3 regions of the Frigoribacterium sp. NPDC087798 genome follow, and region 3 is predicted to be linked to each of the others. Evidence: predicted binding sites of a transcription regulator. Region 3 holds the regulator's gene; each other region holds the start of a gene.

Region 1 (6,932 bases), on a different contig from region 3:
AGGGGACGAGGAGGCGCGGCCCCGGAGGGCGCGGACGTCGCGACCGTCCTGCGGCCCGCCTCCGCGCCTCCCTGGCACGCAGAAGGGCCTTGGCGCCGGGACGTGCCGTCGTGCACACCGCGTTTCGTGCAGCGCACCCGGTCTCGACGCGGTGCGGTGCACGAAACGCGGTGTGACGAGGTGTGGGGCGGGGCGGACAGGTGCGGGGCCGAGGCGGAGACCCGACACGGCGCCCCTCGGCACGCCGAAGGGCCCGGCACGATGACTCGTGCCGGGCCCCGGGTGGTGCGAGGTGCCGTTATTCGACCTTGCCCTCGATGCCGGTCTGGTAGACGGGCTTGTTGTCGTCGTCGAACGTGTAGACGCCGATCGAGGCGGACGACGGGTCGTTGTTGTCGTTGAACGCTCCGATGCCCGAGGGGCCGGTGTAGTGGATGTCGTCACCGGCGTCGAGCGCGGTCTTGCAGTCCGCGTACGTCGTGCACTCGGTGCCGCCGTCGGCGCCGGAGACCGCGGCCATGTTGGCCTGGATCGTCCCGGCGTCGGTGCCGCCACCGGCCTGTGCCGCGAGAGCGGTCAGGATGACAGCGTCGTACGACTCGGCCGCGTACGAGAAGTCGGCCAGGTCGCCGCCCTCGCTCGCCTTGTAGCCGGCCACGAGCTTCGACTTGAAGTCGGCGCTCGCGTCGGCACCGGGGATCGTGCCCTTGGCGCCCGCGAGGGTGCCGGGCTCGAAGTCGGCGCTGTAGTCGGCCGTGTTGCCGTCGGACATGTAGACCTTGCTCATGTCCCAGCCCTGGCTCTTCAGCTCGGGCACGATCGACTTGGTCTCGTCGAAGGCCAGGATGACGATCGCGTCGGGCTCGGCGGCGATGGCCGCCGACACCTCGGACGAGAAGGTGGTCTGACCGGGAGGGAACTCTTCGCCCTTGCCGGTGCCGCCGTACACGACGGTGCCGCCCGAGCTCTCGATCGACTTCTGCGTCGAGTCGCGCAGACCCGTGCCGTAGGTGTCGTTGAAGACGAGGAACGCGACGTTGGCGTTGCCGTCGGCCGTGATCTGCTGGCCGAGCGCCGAGCCCTGCACCGAGTCCGGCGGAGCGGTGCGGTAGTAGTAGGACGAGTAGCCGCTGAGCGAGCTCGCCGTGTTGGCGGGCGAGATCTCGATGATGCAGTTGCTGGTGAGCTGGTCGACCACGTTGAGCGTGACGCTCGACGACTCGGCACCGAGCACGACGGGCACCTTGGCGTCGATCAGCTGCGTCGCGGCGTTGCTCGACACGGTCATGTCGTTGCTGTCGCCCGAGTCGGTGCTGGTCGAGATCTCGGCCGGCTGGTCGAGCACGCCGCCGGCGGCGTTGATGTCGCTGATGGCCAGGTTGGCGCCCGCGATGGCGGGCGGGCCGAGGTAGGCCAGGGTTCCGGTCAGCGGCAGCATGGTGCCGATCGCGAAGGGATCGGTGCTGGGCGTCCCGACCTCGCACTTGGCGGCGGGATCGGCCTTGGCCGACGACGACGACGAGGCGTCGTCAGAGGGAGATGCCGTCGAACAGGCAGCGAGCAGCACGGAGGCTGCGCCGGCGAGAGCCAGTGCTCGGAGGGCGGTGCTGGATCGGATCATCCGTGGAACCCTTTCGTGGACAGCGGCAGTGCAGCCCGACCGGTGGCGGTCGAACCTGCCGCGATTGGTCCGAAACTAGGGGTCGAATGTTTCTGGCGTGTGTTCTCGACGTCAAAGTGACGTTTCGTTAGCCATTCGTGACTTTGCGAGGGATGGTCGCTTCTAGGCGGTCGGGGCCACGGCGAGGGGCCGGCGTGATCGTCGCCCCGCACGGACCATGTCGACGGTCAGCACGATCGATGCGACCCAGACGATGGCGAAGCCGACCCACCGCGCGGTCGACATGTGCTCGCCGAGCACGACGACCCCCACGACGAACTGCAGCACGGGAGCGACGTACTGGGTCAACCCCACGGTTGTCAGGGGCAACCGACGCGTCGCCGAAGCGAAGAGCAACAGGGGCACGGCCGTGATCACGCCCGTGCCGATCGTGGCGAGGGTGTGCCCGACGCTCACGGTGCCGAGCACGACGCCGCCGCCGAGGCCCGTCACGTGCAGCACGATCAGGGTGACGGCCGCGAAGGGGGCGATCCAGAGCGTCTCGAGCGTGAGCCCGCCGACCGCGTCGACCCGACCGCCGACCTGCTTCTTGACCAGGCCGTAGAGCCCGAACGAGAACGCGAGGACGAGCGAGATGAACGGCGGCCGGCCCGCCCCGACGGCGATCACGAGGACGGCGACGGCGCTCAGCCCGACGGCCACCCACTGGGTCGTGCGGAGACGCTCGCGCAGCACGACCACGCCGAGCAGGACGGTGACGATCGGGTTGATGAAGTACCCGAGCGCCGCCTCGACCACGTGCCCGCTGAGCGTCGCCGAGATGAAGACCGTCCAGTTGACGACGATGAACGCGCCGGCCACCCCCATGGTGGCCACCAGGCGCGGCTGTCGCAGCAGGGCCAGGAACGAGCGCAGCGCCCCCGTCACGACGAGCAGCACCGCGCAGAAGACGAGCGAGAAGAGCACCCGCCAGGCGACGATCTCGAACGGGCCGGCCGGGGCCAGCAGCAGGAAGTACACCGGCAGGACGCCCCAGAGCCCGTAGGCCCCCAGGGCGTAGGCGAGGCCCGCCCCGCCGGCCCCGTCGACGCCGAGCCCCGAAGTCGGGGCGGAGGGGGACGAGGAGGCGCGGGTCGAGGTCACCAGGCGACTCTAGGTGGCTGCGCCCGCCGCCGGAACGGCCACTCCTGCCACCGTGGATCGATCGACGGACGACGACGCCTGGGGACGGGCCCTCGTCGGCCGACACGGTGCCGACACGGCGAAGGCCCCTGCCGGAGCAGGGGCCTTCGGGACGGCGACCGGGGTCGCGGAGCACGGCCGGAGCCGTGCCGTGGTGCTAGCGGACGATGACCGCCAGGACGTCGCGGGCCGAGAGCACGAGGAGGTCTTCTCCGCCGTACTTCACCTCGGTTCCGCCGTACTTGCTGTAGATGACCTTGTCGCCGGTGGCGACGTCGAGCGGCACGCGGTTGCCGTTGTCGTCGATGCGGCCCGGGCCGACCGCCACCACTTCACCCTCTTGGGGCTTCTCCTTGGCGGTGTCGGGGATCACGAGACCCGAAGCAGTGGTCTGCTCGGCTTCGACCTGACGAATGACGATGCGATCTTCGAGCGGCTTGATGCTGACCGACACGGGTGACCTCTTCTTTCTCGGTGCTACGAAAACATGGGGGCTGGCACTTGCCGGGGGCGAGTGCCAGAACAACTGTAGGACGAGACTGGCACTCGGTCAATCCGAGTGCCAACGCGTCTGCCCGCGTGCGTCACACTGGACGACATGGATTCCTCCGAGCTGCTCGAAGTCCTCTCGCCCGAGGGGCTGCGGCTGCTCGACTCGCTGCCGGCGGGCGGCGCCTCCGGTGACGACGTCGTCGGCACGGTGGCCGCGTTGCGCAAGCAAGGCCATTCCCCCGCCCTCGTGTCGGCGGTGCTCACGCAGGCCCGGCTCCGCGGCCGGGCCGTGGCCAAGTTCGGCGAGTTCGCGAGCCGCATGCTGTTCACCGAGGCGGGCCTCGAACAGGCCACGCGCCTCCCGGTCGCCGCCCGCCACGCCGGACGCTACGCCGCGGCGGGGATCGGCAGCGTCGCCGACCTGGGCTGCGGCATCGGGGGCGACGCCCTGGCCTTCGCCGCACTCGACCTCGACGTGCTCGCCGTCGACCGCGACGAGGTGACCGCGGCCGTCGCCTCGTACAACCTCGCGCCGTGGCCGTCGTCACGGGTCGAGCAGGGGGACGCCGCCACGACCGACCTCGCAGGCGTCGAGGGGGTCTTCCTCGACCCGGCGCGACGGACGTCCGGCCACACCGCCACCAAGCGCCTCGCCGATCCGGCCGACTGGTCCCCCGGCCTCGACGTCGCCTTCGGCTTCGCCGACCGCCTGCCCACCGGGGTCAAGCTCGGTCCGGGCGTCGACCGCGAGCTCCTGCCGACGGACGCCGAATGCCAGTGGATATCGGTCGACCGCGACGTGGTCGAGGTGGGCGTGTGGTTCGGGCCGCTCGCGCGGCCGGGAGTGGGCCGGTCCGCCCTGGTGATCGGCGCCTCCGGGGCGTCGGAGTTGACGGCCGCAGCCGACTCGGACGACGTCGACCCGGGCGACCTCGGCGAGTACCTCTACGAACCCGACGGCGCGGTGATCCGGGCACGCCTCATCGGCGACCTGGCCCGCTCGATCGACGCCCGGATGATCAGTCGCGACATCGCCTGGTTGACGACGGAGGCGCGGGTCGACACCCCCTTCGCGCAGGGATTCCGCGTGCTCGAGACGTTCCCGCTCGACGAGCGGACGCTGAAGCGCGAGCTGCGGGCCCGGGGCATCGGGCGACTCGAGATCAAGAAGCGCGGAGTCGACGTCGACCCCGCGACGTTCCGCAAGCGACTCTCGTTGCAGGGGACCGGGTCGGCGACCCTCGTCCTCACCCGGGTCGCGGGGCGGCACACCGCCGTGCTCTGCGAGCGCCTGGTCTGACGCCGGGCGGGACGCGAGAGCGGCGGGTCTCGCTGCTGCCCGACCCCCGCCGTCGCGCCCTCGTGGTGACGCACGAGTGGGCAGAAGACGCTTCTCGCCCCTGCGGCGACGCCTCCTGCCCACTCGTGCCCCACCGAGGTGGGGCCGGACTCAGTACCCGCCGTAGTAGTCGGAACCCGACGAGAAGCCGGCGATGAAGAGGCCGAAGGCGATCCAGCCGATCACGATGAGCACGACGCCGGCGTAGCCGACGATGAGCCCGGTGAGCCAGAACCCCCTCGCGTGACGCTCACGCGACATGCCCAGGTGCCCGAGCACGATGCCCGCGATGGAAGCCACGATCGAGAGCCCGAAGGTGACGGGTGCGAGCACGAGACCGGCGATCGAGCCGATCATCGCCAGGAGGCTGAGGAGGCGCGGGGGCTGTGCGGCGCCTGCCGAGGCGTACGGCGGGTAGGGCGAGCCGTAGGCCTGCTGGCCGTACGCTCCGCCGGGCTGGCCCTGCTGGCCGTACGGCTGCTGGCCGTAGGGCTGGCCCTGCTGACCGTAGGGCTGCTGTCCGTACTGTCCGACGGGCTGGCCCTGCTGGCCGAACGACTGCTGACCGTACGGCGCACCGGACTGCCCGGAGGGCCGCTGCCCCTGAGGCTGTTGGCCGTAGCCCTGAGGCTGGCCGTACCCCGACTGCTGGCCCTGAGGCTGGCCTTGGCCCGAGGGCTGCCCCTGTGGCTGCCCGTAGCCAGGTCGCTGACCCTGAGGCTGCTGGCCGTACCCCGGCTGCTGGCCGTACCCGGGCTGCTGCCCGTAGCCCTGCGGCCGGTTCTGCGCCTGCTGCCCGTAGGCCTGCTGGCCGTACCCTGTCGACGGCTGTGCACCCGGCTGGCCGTAGGGCGGCCGGGGCGGCTGAGGAGCACCCGGCGGGACCTGACCCGGACGGGACTGCGGCGCCGGGGCGCCCTGGGGTGCCCCGTACGGCGCCGACCCCGTCGGCGGCACGCCGGCCCCGGCGTAGGGCGACGACGCGGGCGGCTGGGACGACGGCTGCTGTGACGCGGCTCCCGGGAAGGCGGTGGGAGGCAGCGGCGGTGAGGCGGTGGCCGCGTCGCCACCCTCGGTCGGGCGCGTCGGGGGCGCGGTGGGTGCCGCGGGCGGCGTCGGAGCCGAGGGCGCGGTCGGCGCCGAGGACGGCTTCTCGGGGGTGGTGTCGTCGGTGGCCATCAGCTGCCTTTCGCGAGCGGTGCGTCGGTCGTGCCACCGGAGCGGCCGGTCACACCCGTGACGGTCGCGTCCCGGGACACGAAAGGGCCCGCACCGTCCGGTGCGGACCCCGTCATGCTAGCGAGGCCGCCGATGAGCGGCCCCTGGGAGGCAACGCCCTCGGGGGCGTGCCCGCGGCCTCAGGAGTTGTAGCTGCCGTCGTAGAGGTCGGGGTTGCTGGCGATCGCACCGAAGACGACGAAGAGCAGGATGATCGTCAGGATCGTCAGCGCCACGACGACGTAGCCGAGGATGAGCCCCGTCAGGGCCATCCCCCGGCCCTCTTCGCCCCGCTTCTTGATCTGGCTCAACGCCATGTGGCCGGTCACGATGGCACCGATGGCCGTGATCGAGGTCACGAAGCCCGCGATGCCGAGGATCATCGACACGAGGGCGAGGGTGTTGCGCTGACCGGGACGAGCGCCGTTCTGCCCCTGGTACGAGGGCTGACCACCGGAGGGCTGCCCCGGGTAGGCCGGCTGCTGGCCCTGGTAGGGATTCTGCGGAGAGGGCTGGCCGTGGGGGGCGGGGTTCTGGTCGGTCATCGGAGACGTCCTTCTGCTGAGGGTCGGCCGGTGACGGCCGCGGTCGGTCGAGCGCCCATGCTATCGGCGACCCATGGCCTGCGACCGGGGGCCGGCCGCCCGGGCCCCGCAGCGGGTTCAGACGGCCTGGACCGTCGTCACGGGCAGCGTCGAGTCGGCCCCGAAGTCGAGAGGCGAGGGCGCCCGACCCCGCGACACGAGCTCGGCACCGAGTGCCGCGATCATGGCACCGTTGTCGGTGCAGAGCGAGAGGGGCGGCACGCGCAGCTCGACCCCGGCCGCCGCGCAGCGTTCGGCCGCGAGCTCGCGCACGCGGGCGTTGGCCACGACTCCCCCGCCGAGCAGCAGGCGGGGGACGCCCCGGTCGGCGCAGGCCGCGAGGGCCTTGGTGAGCAGGACGTCGGCGACGGCCTCGCGGAAGCTGGCGGCGACGTCGGCGACGGGCACCGCGCCTCCTTCGCTGCGACGCTGTTCGACCCACCGGGCGACGGCCGTCTTCAGCCCCGAGAACGAGAAGTCGTACCGGTGCTTCGCG
Region 2 (6,932 bases), on a different contig from region 3:
GGTGCTGCGGCCCTGGCTGCTCGCCCGCTCCGACGACGTCGTGGCCGAACTCGGCCGACGGCTCACCCAGACCAACGACGTGCGCCGCTGCGCGCCGCTGTCGATCGCGCTGGCTCGCGTGCCGGGCCCGATCGCCCTGATCGAGGTCGGCGCCTCGGCCGGGCTCTGCCTCGGTGTCGACCGCTACGGTTACCGCTCGGGTGACCGGAGCTGGGGCGATCCGTCGAGCACGGTGCAGCTCGGGATCGACGTCGTCGTCGACGGCGCGGCCCGGTCCGAGGCGGAGCTGCCGACGGCCCCGCTTCCCGAGATCGTCTGGCGGGCGGGGATCGACCTCGACCCGGTCGACGTCCGCGACCCCGACCAGGTCGCCTGGCTCGCGACGCTGCTGCCCCCCGAGCGCGCCGATCGGCGGGACCTGCTGGGGCGGGCCGTCGCGCTCGCCCGCACCGCGCCTCCTCGTCTCGTGGCGGCGGACGCCGTCGACGGTCTCGCCCCGCTCGCGGCCGAGGCCCCGACGGGCGTCACGCTCGTCGTCGTCTCGACGGGCACACTCGTCTACCTGCCGGGTCGCCGGCGTCAGGCCTTCGTCGACGAGGTCGGCCGGCTGGGCGCGCGGTGGATCTCGTACGAACGGCGCGACCTGCTGAGCGACGTGGTCGCCGAGGTGCCGCCGAGGGTGTCTCCCGACGACGCGTTCGCGGCCCTCGCCCTCGACGGCCGGGTGCTGGGCATGGGGGACGCCCACGGCACGCGGCTGCACCTCACGGCCTGACCGCGGGTCGGGCGCTCGCGACACCCGGCGGCTCCCCGAGCGGGTGGACGGGTTGTCGGACCACGCCCCCGGCCTCCGCGATCGGTCGGGGCGCCGCCCATAGGATGACCCGGAACCCAGGGGAGGGCCTCGACGATGGACGAGAAGGCGACAGGTGACGACGTGCGCTCGAGCGCGTTGTCCGAGCTCGACCGTGCCGTCCTGGACTTCGAGCAGCACGCCCCGGCCGCCGCCGGTGCCCGGGAGGCCGCCGTCCGTCGCGAGTTCGGCCTCGGGATCGTCCGCTACCAGCAACTGCTCAACTCGCTCATAGACCGACCCGCTGCACTGGCCTACGCACCCATGCTCGTCGGCCGCCTGCAGCGCCTGCGAGTCGCCCGCCGCGACGCCCGATCGACCCGTTCGTTCGGTCCGACCCGCTGACCCACGAGAGACCACGCATGCCGAAATTCGACCGAGACCGGTTCGACGACGTCCCCGCCGACCTCGACCGCGTCGGAGCCCACCGGGCCGAGAAGCGCCCCGGCAGCGGCTGGATCGCTTTCGCCTGGGCCGCGTTGGCCGTCGGCGTGCTGGTCGGTGCCGGCGTGGTCTACCTCGGGGTCGCGAACAACAGCTTTCAGTTCGTCAACCCCTCGACGTCGAGCACCGCCGAGGCCCAGGCGCCCGAGACGGAGACGGTGACCCCGACGGCCTCGCCGACGGTGGCCCCGCTGACGGACCCCTCGCAGGTCGACCCCTCGGTCACCACCATCACCGTCCTGAACGGCACGGCCACCGCCGGGCTCGCCGGTTCGGCCTCCGAGCGGCTCGAGACCGCCGGGTGGGTCGTCGGCACCCAGGGCAACGCGAGCGAGCTCGTCGCGACGTCGACCGTCTACTACTCGGCGGCCGACGACGAGGCCGCGGCGCTCGGGCTCGCCCAGCAGCTCGGCATCACCGACGTCGAGGCGAGCGACGCCTTCCCGGGTGCCGCTGTCACCATCGTCCTCGGGGCCGACTACCGCGCCTGAAGACGCCGCTCCCGCGGCATCGATCCGAGGAGGCGCGGGTCCCGTCGGGCCCTCACCGCACCTCCCGTGTTACGCCCACGTTTAATAACCGGTGAAATCCTCGTTTTCTGCGGGTGTTTCTCGGTCGAGGCGCGCTTTTCCGCTTTTCCCGTGGTTACCATCTGGAATTGGTCGCCCCTCACGGCTCGCCGACCTGGTGTTCTGCACGAGTGACGCTGTCCCGTCCGGGTTCGCAGGTCGCTGCGTCGACGACCCGGCCCTGCAGCACCGCACGCGCCGTACCACCACAGCAAAAGGGGAGCGACACCATGGCAAACGGGACCGTCAAATGGTTCAACGCGGAGAAGGGCTACGGCTTCATCACCGTCGAGGGTGACGGCCAGGACGTCTTCGTGCACTACTCGGCCATCGACATGAGCGGGTACAAGGTGCTCGAAGAGGGCCAGGCCGTCGTGTTCGAGGTCGGCACGGGCGACAAGGGGCCGCAGGCGGAGTCCGTCCGGCTCGCCTGAGGCCCGCCGGAGCGCCTCGCCGCGCCCACTCCCACGCCGCACGCCGTCACGGTCCACCGTGGCGGCGTGCTCGTGCGTCCGGGCCCCGTCACGTCACTTGCACTCTCATCGGGCGAGTGCCAGAATCGTTGCTGGCACTCGCGACACGTGAGTGCCAATGCTTCTGCTTCATGACGTCCGGGAGGGACGAAAAACACACATGGCTAAGATCATTGCTTTTGACGAAGAGGCCCGTCGTGGCCTCGAGCGTGGCCTGAACATCCTGGCCGACGCGGTGAAGGTCACGCTCGGCCCGCGTGGTCGCAACGTCGTGCTCGAGAAGAAGTGGGGCGCCCCCACCATCACGAACGACGGCGTCTCCATCGCCAAGGAGATCGAGCTCGACGACCCCTTCGAGAAGATCGGTGCCGAGCTCGTCAAAGAGGTCGCGAAGAAGACCGACGACGTCGCCGGTGACGGCACGACCACCGCGACGGTGCTGGCCCAGGCCCTCGTCCGCGAAGGTCTGCGCAACGTCGCGGCCGGTGCCGACCCCATCTCGCTGAAGCGCGGCATCGAGAAGGCCGCCCAGGCCGTCTCCGACCAGCTGCTCGCCGACGCGAAGGACATCGAGACCAAAGAGCAGATCGCTGCCACGGCCTCGATCTCGGCCGCCGACCCCACCATCGGTGCGCTCATCGCCGAGGCGATCGACAAGGTCGGCAAAGAGGGCGTCGTCACCGTCGAGGAGAGCAACACCTTCGGCACCGAGCTCGAGCTCACCGAGGGCATGCGCTTCGACAAGGGCTACCTGTCGCAGTACTTCGTCACCGACCCCGAGCGTCAGGAGGCCGTCTTCGAAGACGCCTACGTGCTCATCGTCAACTCGAAGATCTCGAACATCAAGGACCTGCTGCCGATCGTCGACAAGGTGATCCAGTCGGGCAAGCAGCTGCTGATCATCGCCGAGGACGTCGACGGCGAGGCCCTGGCCACGCTCGTCGTGAACAAGATCCGCGGCATCTTCAAGTCGGTCGCCGTCAAGGCCCCCGGCTTCGGTGACCGTCGCAAGGCTCAGCTCCAGGACATCGCCATCCTCACCGGTGGTCAGGTCATCGCCGAAGAGGTCGGTCTCAAGCTCGAGAACGCGACGCTCGACCTGCTCGGCCGTGCCCGCAAGGTCATCATCACCAAGGACGAGACGACCATCGTCGAGGGTGCCGGCGACGACGAGCAGATCGCCGGCCGCGTCCGTCAGATCCGCAGCGAGATCGAGGCGACCGACAGCGACTACGACCGCGAGAAGCTCCAGGAGCGCCTCGCGAAGCTCGCCGGTGGCGTCGCCGTCATCAAGGCGGGTGCCGCGACCGAGGTCGAGCTGAAAGAGCGCAAGCACCGCATCGAGGACGCCGTGCGCAACGCGAAGGCCGCCGTCGAAGAGGGCATCGTCGCCGGTGGTGGCGTCGCTCTCATCCAGGCCGGCAAGACCGCTCTGGCCAACCTGCAGCTCGAGGGCGACGAGGCGACGGGTGCGAACATCGTCCGCGTCGCGATCGACGCTCCCCTGAAGCAGATCGCCTTCAACGCCGGCATGGAGCCCGGCGTCGTCGCCGACAAGGTCCGCGGGCTCGACATCGGTTGGGGCCTCAACGCCGCGACCGGCGAGTACGTCGACATGCTGGCCGCCGGCATCATCGACCCCGCCAAGGTCACGCGCTCGGCTCTGCAGAACGCCGCGTCGATCGCCGGTCTGTTCCTCACGACCGAGGCCGTCGTCGCCGACAAGCCCGAGAAGAACCCGGCCCCGGCCGGCGACCCCTCGGGTGGCATGGACTTCTAGTCCGCATCCGCGCGGCTCACGCCGCGCACACGCTCAAGGGCGGTTCCCCTCCGGGGGAGCCGCCCTTCGGCGTCGCCGGGGGAGGGGCGCGCCTCGTGCTCGGTGGTTCGGCCGCTTCCGCTTCCGGGGAACACGCCAGGACGTGGTCACGACGCCACGAGAAAACGTGGTTCAGTGCCCACGTCGTGGCGTCGTGTCCAGGGCGCGGGGTGCCGGCCGTGCCGGTCGGGCTAGGCGGTCACGCCGGCGGGCTCCGCCGCGATGACGGCGTCGGCGGGCATCAGCGGCAGGGCGACACGGAAGGTGGCTCCACCGCCGGGGGTGTCGTCGACGTCCACCGAGCCGCCGTGGGCCGCGACGATGCCCGAGACGATCGCCAGGCCGAGGCCGCTGCCACCGGTGTCGCGCGTGCGGGACGAGTCGGCACGCCAGAACCGCTGGAAGATCTTCTCGCGGATCTGCGGCGGGATGCCCTCGCCGTGGTCGACGATGGCGACGGTGGCCACACCGCGTCCGGGGTCGGACTGCACCACGAGTTCGATCGGGCTGTCCGGCTCGGTGAACCGCATGGCGTTGCCCATCAGGTTGGTGATCACCTGACGGATCTTGTTCTCTTCGCCGTGCACGATGGCCGGGGCCTCGAACCTCTGCACCTCGTCCTGCAGCTGGGCGGCCGTCGCCGTGTCGCCGTTGCGGACGGCCCGAGCCCTCAGGCTGCGGAGGCGCGCGAGGGTCGCGCCCGCGAACGAGATCGGGCTCGTCGCGCCGACGGCTGCGCCCGTGAGCGCCGTGCCCGTCGCGGGGGTGTTCGCGGCGGGCGAGGCCGTCTCGGGGGAACGTCCGTCGGCCTGGGTGTCGTCGCCGTCGGCGGGGGCGGGGGCGGGCGACGGTGCGAGGACGGGCTCGAGCACGATCACGTCGATGTCGCGATCGGGGTTCGACGCCATGGTGTCGAGGGCCGAGTCGCGGGCGAGCTGGACGAGGTCGACGGGGCCGAGCTCGAGCGGCTTGGACTCGTCGAGACGGGCGAGGGCGAGCAGGTCCTGCACCAGGACACCCATGCGGATGGCCTCCTTCTCGATCCTGTCCATGGCCTGGGCCACGTCCTCGGGTTTCGTCAGGGCACCCATGCGGTAGAGCTCGGCGTAGCCGCGGAGGGAGACGAGCGGCGTCCGGAGCTCGTGACTGGCGTCGCCGACGAAGCGGCGCATCTGGTCGATGGTCTTGGCCCGGTCGTCGAAGGCGCTGTCGATCCGGTTGAGCATCGTGTTGAGGGATCGGTTCAGACGCCCGACCTCGGTGTTCGGCGTCGTCGAGTCGAGCCGCTGGGTGAAGTCGCCGTCGGCGAAGCGGGCCGCCGTGGCCTCGACGTCACGCAGCGGCGCGAAGGTCGACGTGACGAGCAGGCGGGTGAGGGCGGCGCCGAGCACGACGACCGAGAGGCCGAACCCCAGGAAGATGCCGCCGAAGCGCCCGATCGTCGCATTGGTGCCCGCCAGGTTCGTTCCGGCCACGATGACGGCGGGCACTGTCGTCACGCTGCCCTGGGCATCGGTCGAGCGCAGGGCGGCCGCGTGGGCGAAGAGGCGCCACTCGTTGTCGCGGCTCGAGTTGTACCGGTTGAAGGCCTCGTCGAGGGGAGCGCCGGCGACGCCGACGCCCGTGAGGTCGGGGGCGTCGGTGGCACTCGACAGCTGCGAACGGGTGTCGCAGATGAGATCGCCCTCGTCGTCGAGGATCGCGACGTAACTGCTGGTCAGGCCCGCGAAGTTCACGGTGCACGAGCGGGAGTCCGCCTGGTCGAACGAGGCGCTGGTGAAGTTGGTCGCCGAGTTCCGCAGGGACGTGTCGACCTGACCCATGAGGTAGGTGCTCAGGACGGTCATCGTGCCCAGGCCGGCGACGACGAGGCCGAGGGTGACCAGGGTCACCGTGATGCCGGTGATCTTGGTGCGGATGGAGATCTCGTTCCACCACTGCGAGAGGCGAGCGTGCATGAGGACAGACGCTAGCGGAACCGGCTGGGCGCACCCCGCCCGTCGGAGCACGTACGACGACGCCCGACCGCTCGGGGCGGTCGGGCGTCGTCGTGTTCACGCACCAGGGCTGGTGGTCAGGCCTTCGTGGCCTTGAGCATGTAGCCGAAGCCCCGCTTGGTCTGGATGATGGGCTCCGTCGAGAACTGGTCGAGCTTGCGACGCAGGTACGAGATGTAGCTCTCGACGATGCCGGCGTCGCCGTTGAAGTCGTACTCCCACACGTGGTCGAGGATCTGGGCCTTCGACAGCACGCGGTTCGGGTTGAGCATGAGGTAACGGAGCAGCTTGAACTCGGTGGGGCTGAGCTCGATGGCCGTCTCGCCGATGGTGACCTCGTGGGTGTCCTGGTCCATCGTCAGCTCACCGGCACGGATGATGGCGTCTTCGTCCTCGTTCATCGTGCGACGCAGGATCGCCTTGATGCGCGCGACGATCTCGTCGAGGCTGAAGGGCTTGGTGACGTAGTCGTCGCCGCCGACCGTGAGGCCTGTGATCTTGTCCTCGGTGTCGTCCTTCGCCGTGAGGAAGAGGATCGGCGACGTATAGCCCGACGAGCGGAGGCGCTTGGTGACGCCGAACCCGTTCATGTCGGGCAACATCACGTCGAGGATGATCAGGTCGGGTTCTTCTTCGAGGACCGCCGAGATCGCCTGCGCGCCGTTGCCGACCGCACGGACGGCGAAGCCGGCGAAACGCAGGCTGGTGGTCAACAGGTCGCGGATGTTCGGTTCGTCGTCGACGATCAGGATCTTGGGGCCGTCACTCATGCGCCCA
Region 3 (6,932 bases):
CGCGCAAGCGCAAACTCCTCGAGAAGCAGAAAGAGGGCAAGAAGCGCATGAAGACCATCGGTCGGGTCGACGTGCCCCAAGAGGCCTTCATCGCCGCCCTCAGCGGCGACGTCGAGAAGAAAGACAAGAAGTAGGGTCCATGCGTCGAGCCACCCACACCGAGACCCGCACGACCTACGGCGAGGTCGGGGCGACGCAGGCCCCCGACCTCATGCAGTACCCGCCGAAGGGGTTCAAGCCGGCCGAGTACCGGGCTCGCGTCGGCCACGGCGACGCCCGCTTCGCCGCGGCCTGGATCGCCACCATGACCTGGCAGATCCAGGAGCGCAGCGGCATCCGCGTCCGGGTCGACAGCGTGCCGCCGGCCGACGAGAGCGAGTACACGCCCGTCCAGTTCGACGAGCACGGGCAGCCGGTCGACGCCGCCGAGTGGGCGACCGCGCGTGACGAGTCGCGCTACTCGCCCGACGGCACGCCCTTCCTCACGGCGGGCACGACGGCCACGCTGAGCATCGAGGCCTACGGGCGCACGGTCGAGGCCCCTGTGCGCGTCGTCTACGTGATCGACGAACCGAAGCGCAAGGGTTTCGCGTACGGAACCCTCGACGGCCACCCCGAGAGCGGCGAGGAGTCCTGGATCGTCGACCAGACCGACGACGGTTCGGTGTGGCTCTCCATCCGGTCGTTCTCGAAGCCGTCGAGCGCGAAGTGGCGCCTCGTGGCACCGTTCCTGCGACGCACACAGGCGCAGTACACGAAGCGGTACCTGAGGGCACTGAGCCTCAACGAGAAGGGCGAGCAGACCGACGAGGTCGTCGTCGTCGAAGACACCGAGGCCGGCGTCGGCGACCCCCGCGGTGACGAGCGCCCCCCGACCGGCCCGCGCGGCGACGCCGCGGGAACCGGCGCCTGACGGTGCCCGGAGCCCTTCCCCTCGGCGATCCCGCCCCCGTCGACGGACGCCTGCCCGAGACCGTCGCCGTCGGCGCGGACGACCGCAACTTCGGGGTCTACCTGCACGTCCCGTTCTGTCGCGTGCGCTGCGGGTACTGCGACTTCAACACCTACACGGGCGACGAGCTGCGAGGCGCTCGTCGCGACGACTACGCCGGGCAGGCCGTCACCGAGATCGAGCTCGGGGGCCGGGTGCTGCGCGAGGCGGGGCTCCCGCCGCGCCGCGCCTCCTCGGTGTTCTTCGGCGGGGGCACCCCGACGATGCTGCCCTCGGGCGACCTCACGTCGATGCTCCACGCGATGGTCGACACCTGGGGTCTCGAGCCGGGCGCCGAGGTGACGACCGAGGCGAACCCCGACTCGGTCGACGCCGCGTACCTGCAGCAGCTCGCCGACGCCGGCTTCACGCGCGTCAGCTTCGGCATGCAGTCGGCCGTCCCGAGCGTGCTCGCCACCCTCGAGCGCACGCACGACCCCGAGCGCATCCCGTTCGTGGTGCGCTGGGCCCGTGACGCCGGGCTCGACGTCAGCCTCGACCTCATCTACGGCACACCCGGCGAGACCCTCGACGACTGGAGGCGTTCGCTCGACGTCGCCCTCGAGCAGGAGCCAGACCACCTCTCCGCGTACTCGCTGATCGTCGAGGACGGCACGAAGCTCGCCCGCCAGATCAAGCGGGGCGAGGTCCCGATGCCCGACGACGACACCGCGGCCGACATGTACGAGATCGCGGACGACCGGCTCGCCGGCGCGGGCTACGACTGGTACGAGGTCAGCAACTGGTCGCGTGGCGTCGAGCACCGTTCCCGCCACAACCTGGCGTACTGGCAGGGCCACGACTGGTGGGGCGTCGGCCCGGGCGCGCACAGTCACGTCGGTGGCGTCCGCTGGTGGAACGTCAAGCACCCCGCCGCCTACCAGCAGCGCATGGCCGCGGGCGAGTCGCCGGCTGCCGGGCGCGAGACCCTCGACGACGAGACCCGTCGGGTCGAGCGCGTCCTGCTCGGGGTGCGCATCCGAGAAGGGCTGCCCATCTCCGAGCTCGACGACGACGGACGCCGGGCCGTCGGTGGCCTCATCGCCGACGGCTGGGTCGAGGGGCGTCCGGCCCTGCGGGGTCGCGTCGTGCTCACGCGCGAGGGGCGGCTCATGGCCGACGCCGTAGTGCGGCGTCTGCTGCCCGGCTGAGCGTCCCGATCGTCCTGATCGCCGCGGCGCCCCGCGGTGGCGACCAGGAGGCGCGGGCCCGGAACGCAGGAGGCGCGGCTCCCGGGGGGAGTCGCGCCTCGCGTCGTGCCCGTCCGGGCCGGTCGACCGTCTACTTGACGAACTCGATGGTCAGCGGGTACTTGTACCACTCGCCCTTGTTGGCCGCGACGGCGGCGATGATCGAGAAGATGATCACGAGGATGCCGGCGACGAGGGCGAGCACCCCTCCGATGACGATGATCGACAGGATCGCCGAGATCACGTAGACGATGGCCATCGTGATCTGGAAGTTCAGCGCGGTCCTGGTGTGCTCCCGGATGAACGGGCCGCGGTCCTTCAACACGAGGTAGCCGACGAGGGCGGGGACGAACGCGAAGAGGATCCCGCCGAGGTGGATGAGCGTCGACCAGAGCTTCTCGTCCTCGGGGCGCATCGGCTGGACGGGCTGCGGCTGGTAGCCGGGCTGCTGGCCGAAGCCGGGGCCGGACTGCTGGCCCTGGCCGGGCTGACCCTGGCCGGGCAGACCCTGCCCGTACGGCTGGCCGGGCTGACCGTTCTGGCCGGGCTGGCCGTTCTGCGGGCCGTTCGGCTGGGCGGGAGGGTTCTCGGTCATGGCTGCACCTGTTCGTGAGTGTCCTGCGGATGTCCCCGCCACCCTAGGGCAGCCGGGTGCGGCCCGAGTAGGCCTCGCGACGGAGGTGTCGTACGATTGGCAGTCCGGCACGTCGAGTGCCAGGCCCGGTCGCCCGGCGTGCGGACGACCCGGGGGACGTCGAGCGAAGAGAGGTGCGTCATGGTCTCCGAACGCGGTCTCGAAGTGCTTCGCGTCATCGTGCACGACTACGTCGCGTCCCGTGAGCCGGTCGGGTCGAAGTCCATCGTCGAGCGACACCAGTTCGGCGTCTCGGCGGCGACCATCCGCAACGACATGGCGCTGCTCGAAGAAGAAGAGCTCATCGCGGCACCGCACACCTCGTCGGGACGCGTGCCGACCGACAAGGGCTACCGGCTCTTCGTCAACCAGCTCGCCGACCTGCGCCCGCTCAGCGCGGCCCAGCGTCAGGCCATCGAGACGTTCCTGGGCGACTCCACCGACCTCGACGAGGTGCTCGGTCGGACGGTCCGGCTCCTGTCGCAACTCACCAACCAGGTGGCCCTGGTGCAGTACCCCACCTTCTCCCGGGCCCGCGTGCGTCACGTCGAGCTGGTCAGCCTGGGCGACGGTCGCGTCATGACGGTGCTGATCACCGACAGCGGCCAGGTCGAGCAGCGGGTCGTCGACATCCGCACCGCCGTCGACGAGTCCTTCCTGTCCGAGTTGCGGGCCGCCATCAACGCCGCGGTCGGCGGTCGGCCCCTGGGGGAGGCCTCCACCGCCCTCACCGACCTGCCGGCGCGGTTCCGTCCCGACCTCGCGGCGGTCGTCGGCGTGGTCGTCGCGAGCCTCACCGAGCAGATCGCCGCCGGACGTCAGGACCGCCTCGTCATGGCCGGTGCGGCGAACCTGGTGCGCACGGGCGACGACTTCAGCGGCGACCTCTTCCCCGTGCTCGAGGCGATCGAAGAGCAGGTGGCCCTCTTGCGGCTCTTCGGCGAGATGCAACTCGACGCCGTCGACGTGGCCGCGAGCATCGGCCGCGAGAACGCGTCGTTCGGGTTGTCCCAGGCGTCCGTGCTGGCCAGCGGGTACTCGACGCAGGGCAGCGAGATCGCGAGGCTCGGCGTGCTCGGGCCCATGCGCATGGACTACTCGACCAACATGGCGGCGGTCCGTGCCGTCGCGCGGTACCTGTCGTCGCTGCTCACCGAGCGGTAGCCGACCACCACGGCCCCGGCCGTCCCACGACCCCCAATCCCCGTCCCGGTCCGCCGGGCCCGGCCCCGCCGGGAAGACCACCACACCACACCAGAGGCAGACGAGAACCAGTGGCAGATCATTACGACGTCCTCGGAGTCGACCGTCAGGCGACCCCGGAAGAGATCAAGAAGGCGTACCGCAAGCTCGCCCGCGAGCTTCACCCCGACGTCAATCCCAGCCCCGACGCGTCCGAACGGTTCAAGGACGTCACGCACGCCTACGACGTGCTCAGCGACCCGCAGCAGCGCGAACGCTACGACCTCGGCCCCCAGCCCGGCTTCGGTGGCGGCGGCGGAGGCGGGGCCGCCGGCTTCGGCGACATCTTCGACGCGTTCTTCGGCGGCGGTGGCCAGGGCCAGCGTCAGGGTCCGCGGTCCCGGCGGGAACGCGGGCAGGACGCGCTCCTGCGCCTCGAGGTCGACCTCGAGGACATCGTCTTCGGCACGCAGCGCGACATCGAGGTCGACACGGCCGTCCTCTGCGACACGTGCAGCGGCTCGTGCTGCGCACCCGGCACCTCGCCCCAGACCTGCGACATCTGCGGTGGCTCCGGCCAGATCCAGCGCACCGTGCGCTCGCTGCTCGGCAACGTCATGACGTCGAGCCCGTGCGGGACCTGCCGTGGTTACGGCACCGTCATCCCCAATCCCTGCCCCACGTGCCAGGGCCAGGGTCGCGTCCGGGCCCGACGTTCGATCCCCATCGACATCCCCGCGGGCGTCGACACCGGACTCCGGCTCCAGCTGCCCGGTCAGGGCGAGGTCGGCCAGGCCGGTGGCCCGAACGGCGACCTGTACCTCGAGGTCAAGGTGCGTCACCACGACACCTACAGCCGCAACGGCGACGACCTGCTGGCCACGCTCGAGGTGCAGATGGCCGACGCCATCCTCGGCACGTCGACGACGCTCACCGGGCTCGACGGCGAGATCGAGGTCGAGATCAAGCCCGGCACCCAGAGTGCCGACATCCTCACCGTGAAGGACCGCGGCATCACCAGACTGCGCGGCACGGGTCGCGGCGACCTCAAGATCGGCGTCCAGGTGGTCACCCCGACCAAGCTCAGCCACAAGGAGCGCGAGCTGATCGAGAAGTTCGCCTCGGGTCGCCGCTCCCCGGCGCCCGAGCTGTCGCACTTCCAGCAGGGTCTCTTCGGCAAGTTGCGCGACCGCTTCCTGAACTTCTGATCATGGCGCACTTCTACCTGGTCGACGACCTGGTCGCCGCCGAGATCGGCTCGAGCGTCGAGCTGACCGGTTCCGAGGCCCGACACGCGGTCACGGTCAGCCGGGTGCGGGTGGGCGAGCCGCTGACCCTCGGCAACGGACGGGGGCTGGTGGTCCAGGGCGAGGTTTCCGAGGCGACCCCCGAGCGGCTGGTGCTGCTCGCGACCCGGGTCGTCCGGCACGAACCGCCGACGACGCGGCTGGTCCTCGCCCAGGCGCTGGCCAAGGGGGACCGCGACGAACTCGCCGTGCAGGCAGCGACCGAGCTCGGCGTCGACGAGATCGTCCCGTGGGCCGCGGCGCGCAGCATCTCCCGCTGGGAGGGCCCCAAGGTCGCCAAGGGCCTCACCCGCTGGTCGTCGATCGTCCGCGAGGCGACCAAGCAGTCGATTCGTCCCTGGTCGCCCGAGGTCTCGGGGCTCGCGACGACGCGGCAGCTGGCCGAGCGCGCCTCCCGCGATCTCGTCCTCGTGCTCGAGCCGTCGGCCGAGCAGGCGCTCACGGCGGTCGACCTGACCGCAGGAGGCGCGGTGCCCGACCGCGTCGTCGTGGTCGTCGGTCCCGAGGGCGGGGTGTCGCCCGCCGAGCTGCACCAGCTCACCGAGGCGGGTGCCCGCGCCGTGCGCCTCGGGGACGCCGTCCTGCGGACCTCCACGGCCGGTCCCGCCGCGCTGTCCGTGCTGAGCGCGCGACTCGGTCGCTGGTGACCTCGACGCCCCCCGGGGCCGTGTCGGCGGTCGTCGCTACGATGGGCAGCATGTCCGAGACCTCCGACGAGCCCACCGTCTTCAGCCGCATCGTCGCGCGCGAGATCCCCGCCGACATCGTCTTCGAGAGCGACGCGGTCATCGCCTTCCGCGACATCGCGCCCCGGGCACCCGTCCACCTGCTCGTGGTGCCCAAGACCCAGGCGTACCGCGACGTCGTCGAACTCGCCGCGGGCGACCCGGCGTTGCTCGCCGAACTGGTGGCGACCGCCTCCCGGCTCGCGGCCGACCCGGCAGCGTTCGGGGAACACTCCGGGTCCGAGTTCCGTTTGATCTTCAACACCGGCGCATCCGCCGGGCAGACCGTGTTCCACGTGCACGCCCATGTGCTCGGTGGACCCCTGGAGGAAGGCACCCTTGCCCACTAGCGACACGAACGCCACCGGCCCCTCGACACCGACGACGGGTGACGACGTCCGTCGCGTCGACGTGACCGTCGACGGCGTCGCCATGGTCCAGCTCCTGGGCCCGCAAGACCGCCTGCTGCGTGCGGTCGAGAAGCAGTACCCCGACGTCCGCGTGCTCGTCCGCGGCAACGAGGTCACCCTCGAGGGGCCCTCGTCGGCCGTCGGCCGGGCCGAGGGCCTCGTCGACGAGCTCGTCTCCATGGTCCGCGGCGGTCACGACCTCGGCCCGGCCGAGGTCGCGACGTCGGCCCGTCTGCTCGACTCGGGGCAGGGCAGCCCGTCCGAGGTCTTCGGGCAGCCGATCGTCACCAGCCGCGGCAAGGGGGTCCGGGCGAAGACTCGGGGCCAGAAGGACTACGTCGACGCGATCGACCAGCACACCATCACCTTCGGCATCGGCCCGGCCGGCACCGGCAAGACCTACCTGGCGATGGCCAAGGCCGTCCAGGCGTTGCAGCGCCGCGAGGTCCAGCGCATCATCCTGACGCGCCCCGCGGTCGAGGCCGGCGAGCGG

Evidence for each region. Region 3 encodes HrcA, which represses chaperone genes, less so after heat shock. Its sites were predicted from a motif close to TTNGCACTCGNNNNNNNCGAGTGCNAA; they were not measured.
Region 1: groES (co-chaperone GroES) is a predicted target of HrcA. The motif match lies at 3,343-3,369, and genes of this name have one in related genera.
Region 2: groL (chaperonin GroEL) is a predicted target of HrcA. The motif match lies at 2,432-2,458, and genes of this name have one in related genera.

The regions. Positions count from the first base shown of each region.
Region 1 is NZ_JBIUVP010000004.1:101,674-108,605, forward strand. It holds gene ACIOSR_RS11990 (ABC transporter substrate-binding protein) at 299-1,621, opposite strand; gene rarD (EamA family transporter RarD) at 1,784-2,764, opposite strand; gene groES (co-chaperone GroES) at 2,961-3,257, opposite strand; gene ACIOSR_RS12005 (SAM-dependent methyltransferase) at 3,402-4,595, shown strand; gene ACIOSR_RS12010 (DUF4190 domain-containing protein) at 4,746-5,813, opposite strand; gene ACIOSR_RS12015 (DUF4190 domain-containing protein) at 5,993-6,397, opposite strand; gene tsaD (tRNA (adenosine(37)-N6)-threonylcarbamoyltransferase complex transferase subunit TsaD) at 6,515-6,932, opposite strand, start outside.
Region 2 is NZ_JBIUVP010000005.1:141,464-148,395, reverse strand. It holds gene ACIOSR_RS13400 (DUF2332 family protein) at 1-775, shown strand, start outside; gene ACIOSR_RS13395 (DUF3263 domain-containing protein) at 911-1,198, shown strand; gene ACIOSR_RS13390 (LytR C-terminal domain-containing protein) at 1,216-1,788, shown strand; gene ACIOSR_RS13385 (cold-shock protein) at 2,097-2,300, shown strand; gene groL (chaperonin GroEL) at 2,500-4,119, shown strand; gene ACIOSR_RS13375 (sensor histidine kinase) at 4,350-6,116, opposite strand; gene ACIOSR_RS13370 (response regulator transcription factor) at 6,233-6,925, opposite strand.
Region 3 is NZ_JBIUVP010000001.1:412,528-419,459, reverse strand. It holds gene lepA (translation elongation factor 4) at 1-134, shown strand, start outside; gene ACIOSR_RS01985 (DUF1990 family protein) at 140-913, shown strand; gene hemW (radical SAM family heme chaperone HemW) at 916-2,142, shown strand; gene ACIOSR_RS01975 (DUF4870 domain-containing protein) at 2,273-2,776, opposite strand; gene hrcA (heat-inducible transcriptional repressor HrcA) at 2,957-3,979, shown strand; gene dnaJ (molecular chaperone DnaJ) at 4,090-5,205, shown strand; gene ACIOSR_RS01960 (16S rRNA (uracil(1498)-N(3))-methyltransferase) at 5,208-5,951, shown strand; gene ACIOSR_RS01955 (histidine triad nucleotide-binding protein) at 6,002-6,379, shown strand; gene ACIOSR_RS01950 (PhoH family protein) at 6,462-6,932, shown strand, end outside.